Regions from separate parts of the Paenibacillus salivarius genome, predicted to be linked through region 1. Evidence: riboswitches for the same ligand, from Rfam matches in the RefSeq annotation. Region 1 holds a riboswitch; each other region holds the start of a gene.

Region 1 (3,127 bases):
CGTCGTGTCGCATGGTGTATCATCGCCCTGCTTCTGTAGTTCGGATGGTGCATCATCGCTTTGTATCCGCTAACCTGTACGGCGCTAACGCTTGTCACGGACCTTATAACACCTCAAATTCCGTTTTTATACTTTTAACGATTGCCACGAGCCTTATTTCGCTAATTCCACCACACTAGCCGCCCTTTTAGCTATATAAGCTCTTCTGCAAGCGTTAAATTTGCGAAAACGTGAATTCACCCTATTTAACGCCTCTGGCAAGCGTTACCCTCCATAGAAGCAGCGGAAGAAGCTTGGCGCACCGTTTTGTCGCTGCCGAACCGCATGGGATTACCGCGTTGTTGCCGCCAGGTAACATGTTGTATCACTTGGCTGCCACCAGGCATCATGTTATAACCCTTGGCTACCACTTAATAATATGTTGTATCGCTTTGTTGACGTCAGACATGTTGTACTGCTTTGTTGGCGTAGGTAACATGTTGTACTGCTTGGCTGCCGCCAGGCAACTTGTTGTACCGCTTTGCTGTCCCCAAGCAGCATAGTGCACCTCTATGCATTCGTCGTGTCGCATGGTGCATCATCGCCCTGCTTCTGTAGCACGGATGGTGCATCATCGCTTTGTATCCGCTAACCTGTACGGCGCTAACGCTTGTCACGGACCTTATAACACCTCAAATTCCGTTTTTACACTTTTAACGATTGCCATGAGCCTTATTTCGCTTATTCCACCACACTAGCTGCCCTTTTTGCTATATAAGCTCTTCTGCAAGCGTTAAATTTGCGAAAACGTGAATTCACCCTATTTAACGCCTCTGGCAAGCGTTACTCTCCATAGAAGCAGCGGAAGCAGCGGAAGCAGCTTGGCGCACCGCTTTGTCGCTGCCGAACCGCATGGGATTACCGCGTTGTTGCTGCCAGGTAACATGTTGTACTGCTTGGCTACCGCCAGGCAACTTGTTGTATCACTTGGCTGCCGCCAGGCAATGTTGTACCCTTTGCCGCCCCAAGCAGCATAGTGCACCGCTGCATCCGTCGTGCTGCACCATGGTACATCATCGCTTTGCTCCCACCTAACTATATTCCTAACGGTTGCCACAGCCGTTAAATGGCCTCAATCACCTTCCTTCCCTTCTTAACGGTTGCCACGGCCCTTATTCGCCGCTCAAGGTCCGCTAACCCGCCCTTTTAGCTCAATTAGGCTCCCGGACAACCGTTAGTTCTGAAAACATGCGAGTTCTTCCCAATTAACGCCTCAGGCAACCGTTACAGTCCACGAAATAGATACTACCGAGACGCCGCCACACTCATCCAAAATCCCATCTCCCCCCCTCTCCGCCTTCCCGGACATTCACAAAAAATTTTCAAATCCCGCTTGTCCAATCCCCGCCTGCTTTCACTCGATTTTCATTCTTTTCATCCGCCTATTTCGCGCAAGTCCCATTTACAAACACTAGATATTGGGTTAATGTATTATCAACACAACAAAATATAGTGTAAACGGGTGCTTCGACGGAAAAAGCCCGCCGGAGCTTAAAAGGGAAAGCGGTGCAAGTCCGCTGCGGTCCCGCCACTGTCATCGTCACGTGCGATGCGACACGATCCGAATCGTGTCATCCGCACATTTTGCCGGCATATCGCCACTGCAGAACCAACCCTGTCCTGCGGGAAGGCGCCGGGAAAATCACGAGAGCCAGGAGACCTGCCCGTTTGGAAGACACCGCGCTAACCTGCGAGGTACAGGGAGGTGTCCGCTTGCAGCTTATCCATAGCTTTGTTTTTGACAGCATGACGACTCCCTTTCTATAGCTATCATTGCGACGCATTCGGGCATTTTCGACCTGGGCCGGGTTGGGAGTGCTTTTTATATGGATTAATTCACTAGTGTTCGGGGAGGAAAACATGCAATGACGCTGTTGAATCGAATCGATGAATGGACGGAAAACGAAACGGAGACGAGTATGGAGAAGAGCACGGACCAAACCCAGGGGAGGATGCCTGCAACGGAAACAAATACAGACTCCATCCTTAGGGAAGTGATCCGCCTCGGCGAGGAAATCGTGGCCAGTTCGAACCTGGAGGTCCTGCGCGAAAACGCCAACCTGAACGGGGAAAGCTTCTCCGGCAAAATGAGCAAATTCGGTAGCGAGTACGCCAAGTGGTACGCAAACCACTTCGTCATGCCGCCTCGGCTCGTACAGGCGATCAAAGACAATGTCGTTTACGTGCACGATCTGGACCAGTATGCCATCGGTACGACCAACTGCATTTTCATCCCGTTTGATAAGCTGCTTCGCGAAGGCTTCAACACCGGCAACGGCAGCGTCCGGCCGCCGAAGTCGATCATGACGGCGATGGCTCTGGTCGCGATTATTTTCCAATCCCAGCAAAACTCGCAATACGGCGGCGTATCGGCCAACAAGCTGGATTTCGACCTCGCCCCTTACGTGGCCAAGTCGTTTGCCAAATATTTTCTCAAAGGGCTGGAGTATTTTGAAGAGGCGGACGGTACGCTGTTCGCTGATGAAGAAATCAACATGAGCCGCAACGATCTTCAAGCCGAATATCCAAAAGCTTTTACATATGCGTTAAAAGAAACCGAGAGCGAAACGCTGCAAGCCGCGGAAAGCCTGATCCACAATCTGAACACGATGTCGAGCCGCGCGGGCGGTCAAATCCCGTTCACGAGCATCAACTACGGCACCTGCACTTCGCCGGAAGGCCAGCTCGTGATCCGTTCGCTCCTGACGGCAACGATGCAAGGCCTCGGCAGCGGGGAAACGCCGATTTTTCCGATTCAGATTTTCAAATGCAAGCAAGGCGTTAACCAAAATCCGGGCGAGCCTAACTATCATCTGTTCGTGAAGGCGGCGGAATGCTCCGCGAAGCGCCTGTATCCGAATTTTGCGAATCTGGATGCGCCGCTAAACCTGATGTATTACGATCCGGCCGATCCGGATACGGAATTCGCCACGATGGGCTGCCGCACCCGGGTCGTCGCCGACCGGTTCGGACGCAACCATTTGTCCGGGAAAGGCAACCTTTCCTTTAATACGCTGAACCTGGTCAAGCTCGGGCTGGAGCACGGGATCGCCTTGGGACACCGGCGGGAAGCCGATGAAGCGGGTTT
Region 2 (3,127 bases), 2.2 Mb from region 1:
CAAATACGCCGTGGGCGCCGGCGCCTTTGGCATGGACGACCCGTTCCGGAACGCGTTCCCTGTTAAAATGAGCGAGTTTTTCAAGCAGGTGCACATCCTGGATCAATACGGGACCGCGGCCTCCCGCCGTGATCGAATTTTGGTTGTCTCCGACCGGAGCGCCGGAACTGGTAGTTAAATAGTTGTTATTTTTATTCATAAAATCACCTCGAAAAATATAATGGCATCACTGTTTTTATACATATGATCTCGATATGACAACTTTACCAAAGGGTTAAGATTATTGTCATGAAGCCCGAATGAATGGTAGATGAAAACTAAATGAAGGAAGGTACATCGTGTAAAAAATAGTAGTTTTATAGGAGAAATTGTAGTATCATGGAGAACGGTTCATAGGAGAATTTTACCATAGAGGAGGAGTATTTCATGGAACCGAATGTACAACAAGGATATCCGCAGGTGCAAGGAGCGCCCGTAGTCAGCCTGAAAGATTGGATGATTACGATCCTGCTGATGGCGATTCCGGTCGTAAACCTGATCATGCTGTTCGTATGGGCTTTCGGAGGCGGAACGAATCCGAGCAAATCGAACTTTGCCAAGGCATCGTTGATCTGGGCATTGATCGGTATCGTTATCTATGTCATTTTCTTTGTTCTTATCATTGGGGCAATTTCGTCTTCCATGTAAGATTGTCGATCATTTGGCAGTTAATCTGGCCGTTAACTGCAAGAAAGAGACCGCTTCGTTCGTCGGGGCGGTCTTTTCTGTGCGCTAAAATTGTTGTAAGTTCACGGTTTTTAACCTATAATCCTATACAGAAGTAAGCCTAAAACCAGCGAATATTTTACCCGTAGGTCCTGAAACTCTCCTTTGCGGCGGGTTTCGGGTTAAAAGGGAAGCCGGTGCAAATCCGGCACGGTCCCGCCACTGTATTCAGGGACGAGCCCATGCATGCCACTGTCATACGTCAAAGTATGATGGGAAGGCGGGCTTTCGTCGCAACCTGTTAGTCAGGAGACCTGCCCACGGGAAGATTAGACGGTCCTTCGAGGAAAGGATAACGATCTGCTTAGAAGAAGGAATCTGCCCCGGCAACGGGACCTCCAAGAAATTCCAGGTTCCCGGTATATCTTTGTAGACGTAACCCATCCTATTCAGGATGGGTTTTCTTGCGGACATAAGCGTTTCGCTCGTTTCAGGCGTTTTATTACCAGATCAGATATTCAAAAGGAGAGGGACACATGAAGAAATGGAGTAAAATTTGGGGGATTTGGCTGCTTGCGCTGTTGCTGCTCGTCACCGCGGGTTGCGGTGCGAACAACTCGAATAAAGCGGCGAATGAAGGCAACAACGCGAATCAGGCGGTACAAGAACAGGGGCAAGACACCAACGGGGCTTCCAATGCGGACCAACAGCTAAGTACGGTTTACCCGCTAACCGTAACGGATGCCTTCGGAACGGAATTCACGTTTGAATCGGCTCCGCAACGGATTGTATCGTTGGCTCCATCCGAGACGGAAGGCTTGTTTGCTCTCGGACTGGACGAGCAGGTTGTCGGCGTTTCGGATAACGATGATTACCCGGAAGCCGTAAAGGACAAGCCGAGAATGGGCGGATTCCAAGTCAACGTGGAAGCGGTCGTGGCCGCTCAGCCGGATCTCGTGCTTGCGGGCAGTCTTATCGGTGAAGATACGGTAAAAAGCCTGACTGATTTGGGATTGAAAGTATATCGTTCCAATCCGAAAACGGTCGATCAGGTGATCGAGAATATTCAAACGGTCGGGAAGATCACGGATCACCAGCAGCAAGCGGCAGAGGTAACCGAACAAATGAAAGCCGAGCTTGCGAAAGTCACCGAAGCCGTCAAAACTTTGCCTGCCGATCAAAAGAAAAAAGTATACATTGAATTTTCCCCGGGCTGGACGGTCGGCAAGGGTGAGTTCATGGATGAAATGATCACCTTGGCCGGCGGAGAAAATGTCGCAAGCGACATAACGGGCTGGAGCGAAATTAATGAAGAAAATATCATCAAGGCGAACCCGGACGTAATTCTGTACGCCAAGAGCGTCATTGACGAAAACAACCGGACTTTGGCCGAAATTATCAAGTCCCGCGGCGGATGGGATCAAATCACGGCGGTGAAGGAAGACCGCATCGTGGCGCTGGACGACAACCTGCTCAGCCGTCCGGGTCCTCGCGTGACCCAAGGCCTGATTGAGGTGGCAAAAGCGATTTATCCGGATCTGATTCAGGAATGAGAACCAAACTGGCAGGGTACGGATTAATCGGCCTGGGATTGCTTATTGTTACGCTGCTGATCTGCATCGGGTTCGGTTCCGTACATTTGCCTGCAGGTGAAATCGCCAGAATCATCCTGCACCGCCTTCCATGGATCGGAAACCTCATTGAACCCGACTGGAGCGTCGCCTCCGAACAAATCGTCATGAAGGTGCGGCTTCCGCGGGTGCTGCTCGGTTTGCTGGTCGGAGCTTCGCTTGCCGTAGCGGGATCGGCGTTTCAGGGCGTGCTGCGCAATCCCCTCGCCGATCCGTTTACGCTCGGCGTATCTTCAGGATCGGCGGTCGGTGCGGCTGTACTGATCTTTTTCGGCTGGCAGTTTTCGCTGGCCGGTATTTTCACCCTTCCGATGGTCGCTTTTCTTGCCGGAGCCACGACATTGTGGATCGTCATGCGGCTAGCGAGGGAGAACGGAAAAATCCCGATCGAAAGCCTCATTTTATCGGGCGTGGTGATGCAATCTTTTCTCGGGGCCGTCGTCTCTTTCCTAACGGCGATGTCCAGGGATACCGTGAACGAAATACTTTTTTGGACAATGGGAAGCCTGAGTCTGCGCGGATGGTCGTATACGGCCATCCTGTTTCCGTATTTGGCGCTGGGCACCCTGTTCCTGTGGAGCCGGGCACGCTCGCTGAACCTGCTGGCCTTGGGCGAACGCGAGGCGGCTCATACCGGGCTTCATGTCGAAAGGACGAAGTTAACCGTACTTATTGTGGCAACGCTGATGACTGCGGCGGCGGTGTCCGTGTCCGGGGTCGTCGGTTTTGTCGGACTCGTCATTCCGCATATAATCCGGTTAATCACGGGCCCGGACTACCGGTTGATCATC
Region 3 (3,127 bases), 630 kb from region 1:
AGATAGCGGTCGAAGTACGTGCCGTTCGCGTAGTCGGAAGCTTCGAAGCCCATGAAGGTCACGCCGCGTTCCTTGGCGATCATCATCGAGCGCTCCAGGCTGTAGAAATTCATCATCATGAAGAACGTTTCCGCAAAATCCCTGGCTTCCTCGCTCTCGTAAGGAATCCCGTTTTTCGCCAGATAGCCGTGCAGGTTCATGACGCCGAGACCGACGGAATGAAGCTCCGAATTTGCTTTTCTTACGCCTGGCGCATTATCGATGTTCATCATGTCGGACACCGCGGTGAGCATGTCCATGCCCGTATGGACGGACTCGCGAAGCTTGCGGTGTTCCATGACGTTCACGATGTTCAGGGAACCCAAGTTGCAGCTGATATCGCGGCGGATTTCATCCGGCTGATCGTAATCGTTGATCGTGGACGTTTCCTGCAATTGAAAAATTTCCGTGCACAGGTTGGACATTTTGATATTGCCGATGGCTTTCAGCGCATGCTGACGGTTCGCGTTCGAGCGGTAAATGATGTAGGGATATCCGCTCTCCAGCTGAATAATCGCGATTTTCGTCAACATGTCGCGGGCGCTCATGACTTTCGTTTTGCGCACTGCGGGGTTGGCGAGCAGTTCCTCATACATCGTATCGATATCGAGATCATCGAGATGTTGCCCGTATGCCTTATAGACGGAGTAAGGGGCAAACGCGTACAGATCCTCATTGCGCTCCGCGAGATCGAAAAATTTGTTCGGGCAAATGAGTCCGATGGACAGCGATTGCAGACGGGATTTTTCATCGGCATTGATCTTTTTGCTATCGAGCAGCTCATTGGCATCCCAGTGGAAAATATTGATATACACGGCACCCGCGCCTTTTCGCTGACCCAATTGATTCACGTAAGAGAACGTATCCTCAAGAATCTTCGCCACGGGCATGATGCCGCTGGAGGCGTTCGCAATGCCTTTGATTTCTTCGTTTCTCGCGCGGAGCTTGCTCAAATTCAAGGCGATGCCTCCGCCAAGCTTGGACAATTGCATCGAGGTCGAGATGTTGTAGTTGATGCTGTTCAGCGAGTCGTCAAGCTCGAGCAGGTAACAAGATACCATTTCTCCGCGGCGGGCTTTTCCGGCATTCAAAAAAGTAGGCGTCGCAGGCTGGTAACGCTGTTCGATCATGGCGACGGCGTACTCCTTCGCCTTTTCGAAATCCCCTCGTCCGAGGAAGAGGGCAACGATCACGATCCGGTCCCGGTACGTCTCCAAATATCGGGTTTTGTCATTGGTTTTCAGCGCGTAATCCCGATAAAATTTGGAAATGGCCATATAGGATTTAAAATCGAAGGGGATGCCCTCAACCCGTTCGCTGATTTCCTTGACTTGCTCCATGGTGTATTCCGCGAGCACATCATAGTAATAGTTGTGATCGATCAGATACCGAATCCGTTCCTCCACGCCGGAAAAAGCCATCAGCTGCTGCTCCACTTCTTCCTTAAACGCCTGCACGGCCTGCAGGTCCTTCTCCAGATCGAAGAATCCGTCCTCTCTCCGGGACATGATCTCATTGTTTAACTCGATATGCTTCAAGTGAATTCATCCTCTCTTGGAAGTTGGCGACGTCGGTAGGGGTGCCGCTGAGCTCAAATTTATATAGGACGGGCACATTATACTGGGAGGCGATCCGGTCCGCGCTAACAGCGAAGCATTGGCCCCAATTGCGGTTGCCGGAAGCGGCCACGGCCTGCAATTGCCCGTGATTTCTGGCGAGGAATTTCTGTACCTTCTCCGGAACCTGACCGAAGCCTGTCGTGTAAGTAATCAACACATAAGGCGTATCGAGGCTCATTTCCTCGTCAATTTGAATGCATTCGGCATCCGCATCCAGCTTTTGAATGAATCGTTTGACGTTACCGGTTTTCGAATCGTATGCAATGACCATCGTTTCACACCCTCAGCCGAAATTCTGTTTTTCTCCATAAAAAAAGGTATTTTTATCTCCCGGTAAACGGGCAGCAAAAATACCTCAGCTTATTCAATAACCTGATGTAAGACACTGCCTATTTCCCGTAGGCGATATTCGTGCGAAAGAAACAGGCAGGTCTCCTGGCTTCAGACTCATCATCCTCTCCAACCTTCCCGAACAAGGAGCCGTTCAGTGGTTATTATCGGAGAGCACTCTTCTGTTACAGTGGCGGGACCGCGACGGAATTGCACCGAACTTCCCTTTTAAACCTTGTCTATGAACAAAGTACCTGTTTCCACAATATGTAGTTGTCGTATTGCGACTATATCCCAATATATAGTGAGGTGTCAAGCTGCTTAACAGAATGATCACATAAAAATACTACAAAAAATCCGCCTCATAGGCTCTCTTTCGACCCTTGAGGCGGCTTCGTTTAAGGGCGTTCCGGCTCTTTAAAAACCGATTACGCTTTGATATACATTTTGTCGTAATATTCTTCCAGCATCCGCTTGGTCGCGAACGCTTCGCGCGTCGTCTCGATGCTCTTGCGCATCATTTCCACCCATTTGTCGCGGTTGTCGTAATACGTTGGCAGCACCCGGTTCAGCAGGGTATCGTACAGGGCTTCGCTGTCATGGCGGTCAAGGACTTCAAAATCGGTCGTCTCGAAGCCGCCGCCGATTTGCCAGCCGTTCTCGCCGTCGATGCACGCCTCCGGCCACCAGCCGTCCAGGATCGAGCAGTTGAGTACGCCGTTCATCGCCGCTTTCATCCCGGAAGTGCCGCTCGCTTCAAGCGGCCTGCGCGGATTGTTCAGCCAAATGTCCGAACCGCGGGTCAGCATGGCGCCGATCGTCATATCGTAGTTTTCCAGGAATACGACGCTCTTCGGATATCTCTTCATCATGGCGACCAAATTGCTCACGATCCGTTTGCCGGTATCGTCCAGCGGATGCGCCTTGCCGGAGAAAACAATCTGGATTTTGCCCGATTTCAGGTAAGGCTCGATGACCTCCGGTTTGGAAAAAATAAGGTCGCTTCGTTTGTAAGGAGCCGCCCGGCGGGAAAATCCGATCAGCAAATGGTCCTCGTTCAGCCGGACCCCAGACCGGTCTTCGATAAAATCGATCAGTTCACGCTTGATTTCCATGTGGGTCTCCCACAGATCGCCGTC

Evidence for each region. A riboswitch is a leader RNA that binds a small molecule or an ion and turns the genes downstream of it on or off. The one in region 1 is predicted to bind cobalamin.
Region 2: another riboswitch for cobalamin. It lies ahead of ACSFXJ_RS18975 (ABC transporter substrate-binding protein); the one in region 1 lies ahead of ACSFXJ_RS03070 (anaerobic ribonucleoside triphosphate reductase).
Region 3: another riboswitch for cobalamin. It lies ahead of nrdI (class Ib ribonucleoside-diphosphate reductase assembly flavoprotein NrdI); the one in region 1 lies ahead of ACSFXJ_RS03070 (anaerobic ribonucleoside triphosphate reductase).

What each region holds. Positions count from the first base shown of each region.
Region 1 covers NZ_CP195592.1:686,266-689,392, reverse strand. The annotation lists gene ACSFXJ_RS03075 (hypothetical protein) at 800-1,021, opposite strand; cobalamin riboswitch at 1,483-1,721, shown strand; gene ACSFXJ_RS03070 (anaerobic ribonucleoside triphosphate reductase) at 1,992-3,127, shown strand, end outside.
Region 2 covers NZ_CP195592.1:4,107,367-4,110,493, reverse strand. The annotation lists gene katA (catalase KatA) at 1-199, opposite strand, end outside; gene ACSFXJ_RS18980 (hypothetical protein) at 427-687, shown strand; cobalamin riboswitch at 836-1,041, shown strand; gene ACSFXJ_RS18975 (ABC transporter substrate-binding protein) at 1,242-2,258, shown strand; gene ACSFXJ_RS18970 (FecCD family ABC transporter permease) at 2,255-3,127, shown strand, end outside.
Region 3 covers NZ_CP195592.1:1,315,445-1,318,571, forward strand. The annotation lists gene nrdE (class 1b ribonucleoside-diphosphate reductase subunit alpha) at 1-1,577, opposite strand, end outside; gene nrdI (class Ib ribonucleoside-diphosphate reductase assembly flavoprotein NrdI) at 1,552-1,929, opposite strand; cobalamin riboswitch at 2,067-2,261, opposite strand; gene glgP (alpha-glucan family phosphorylase) at 2,417-3,127, opposite strand, start outside.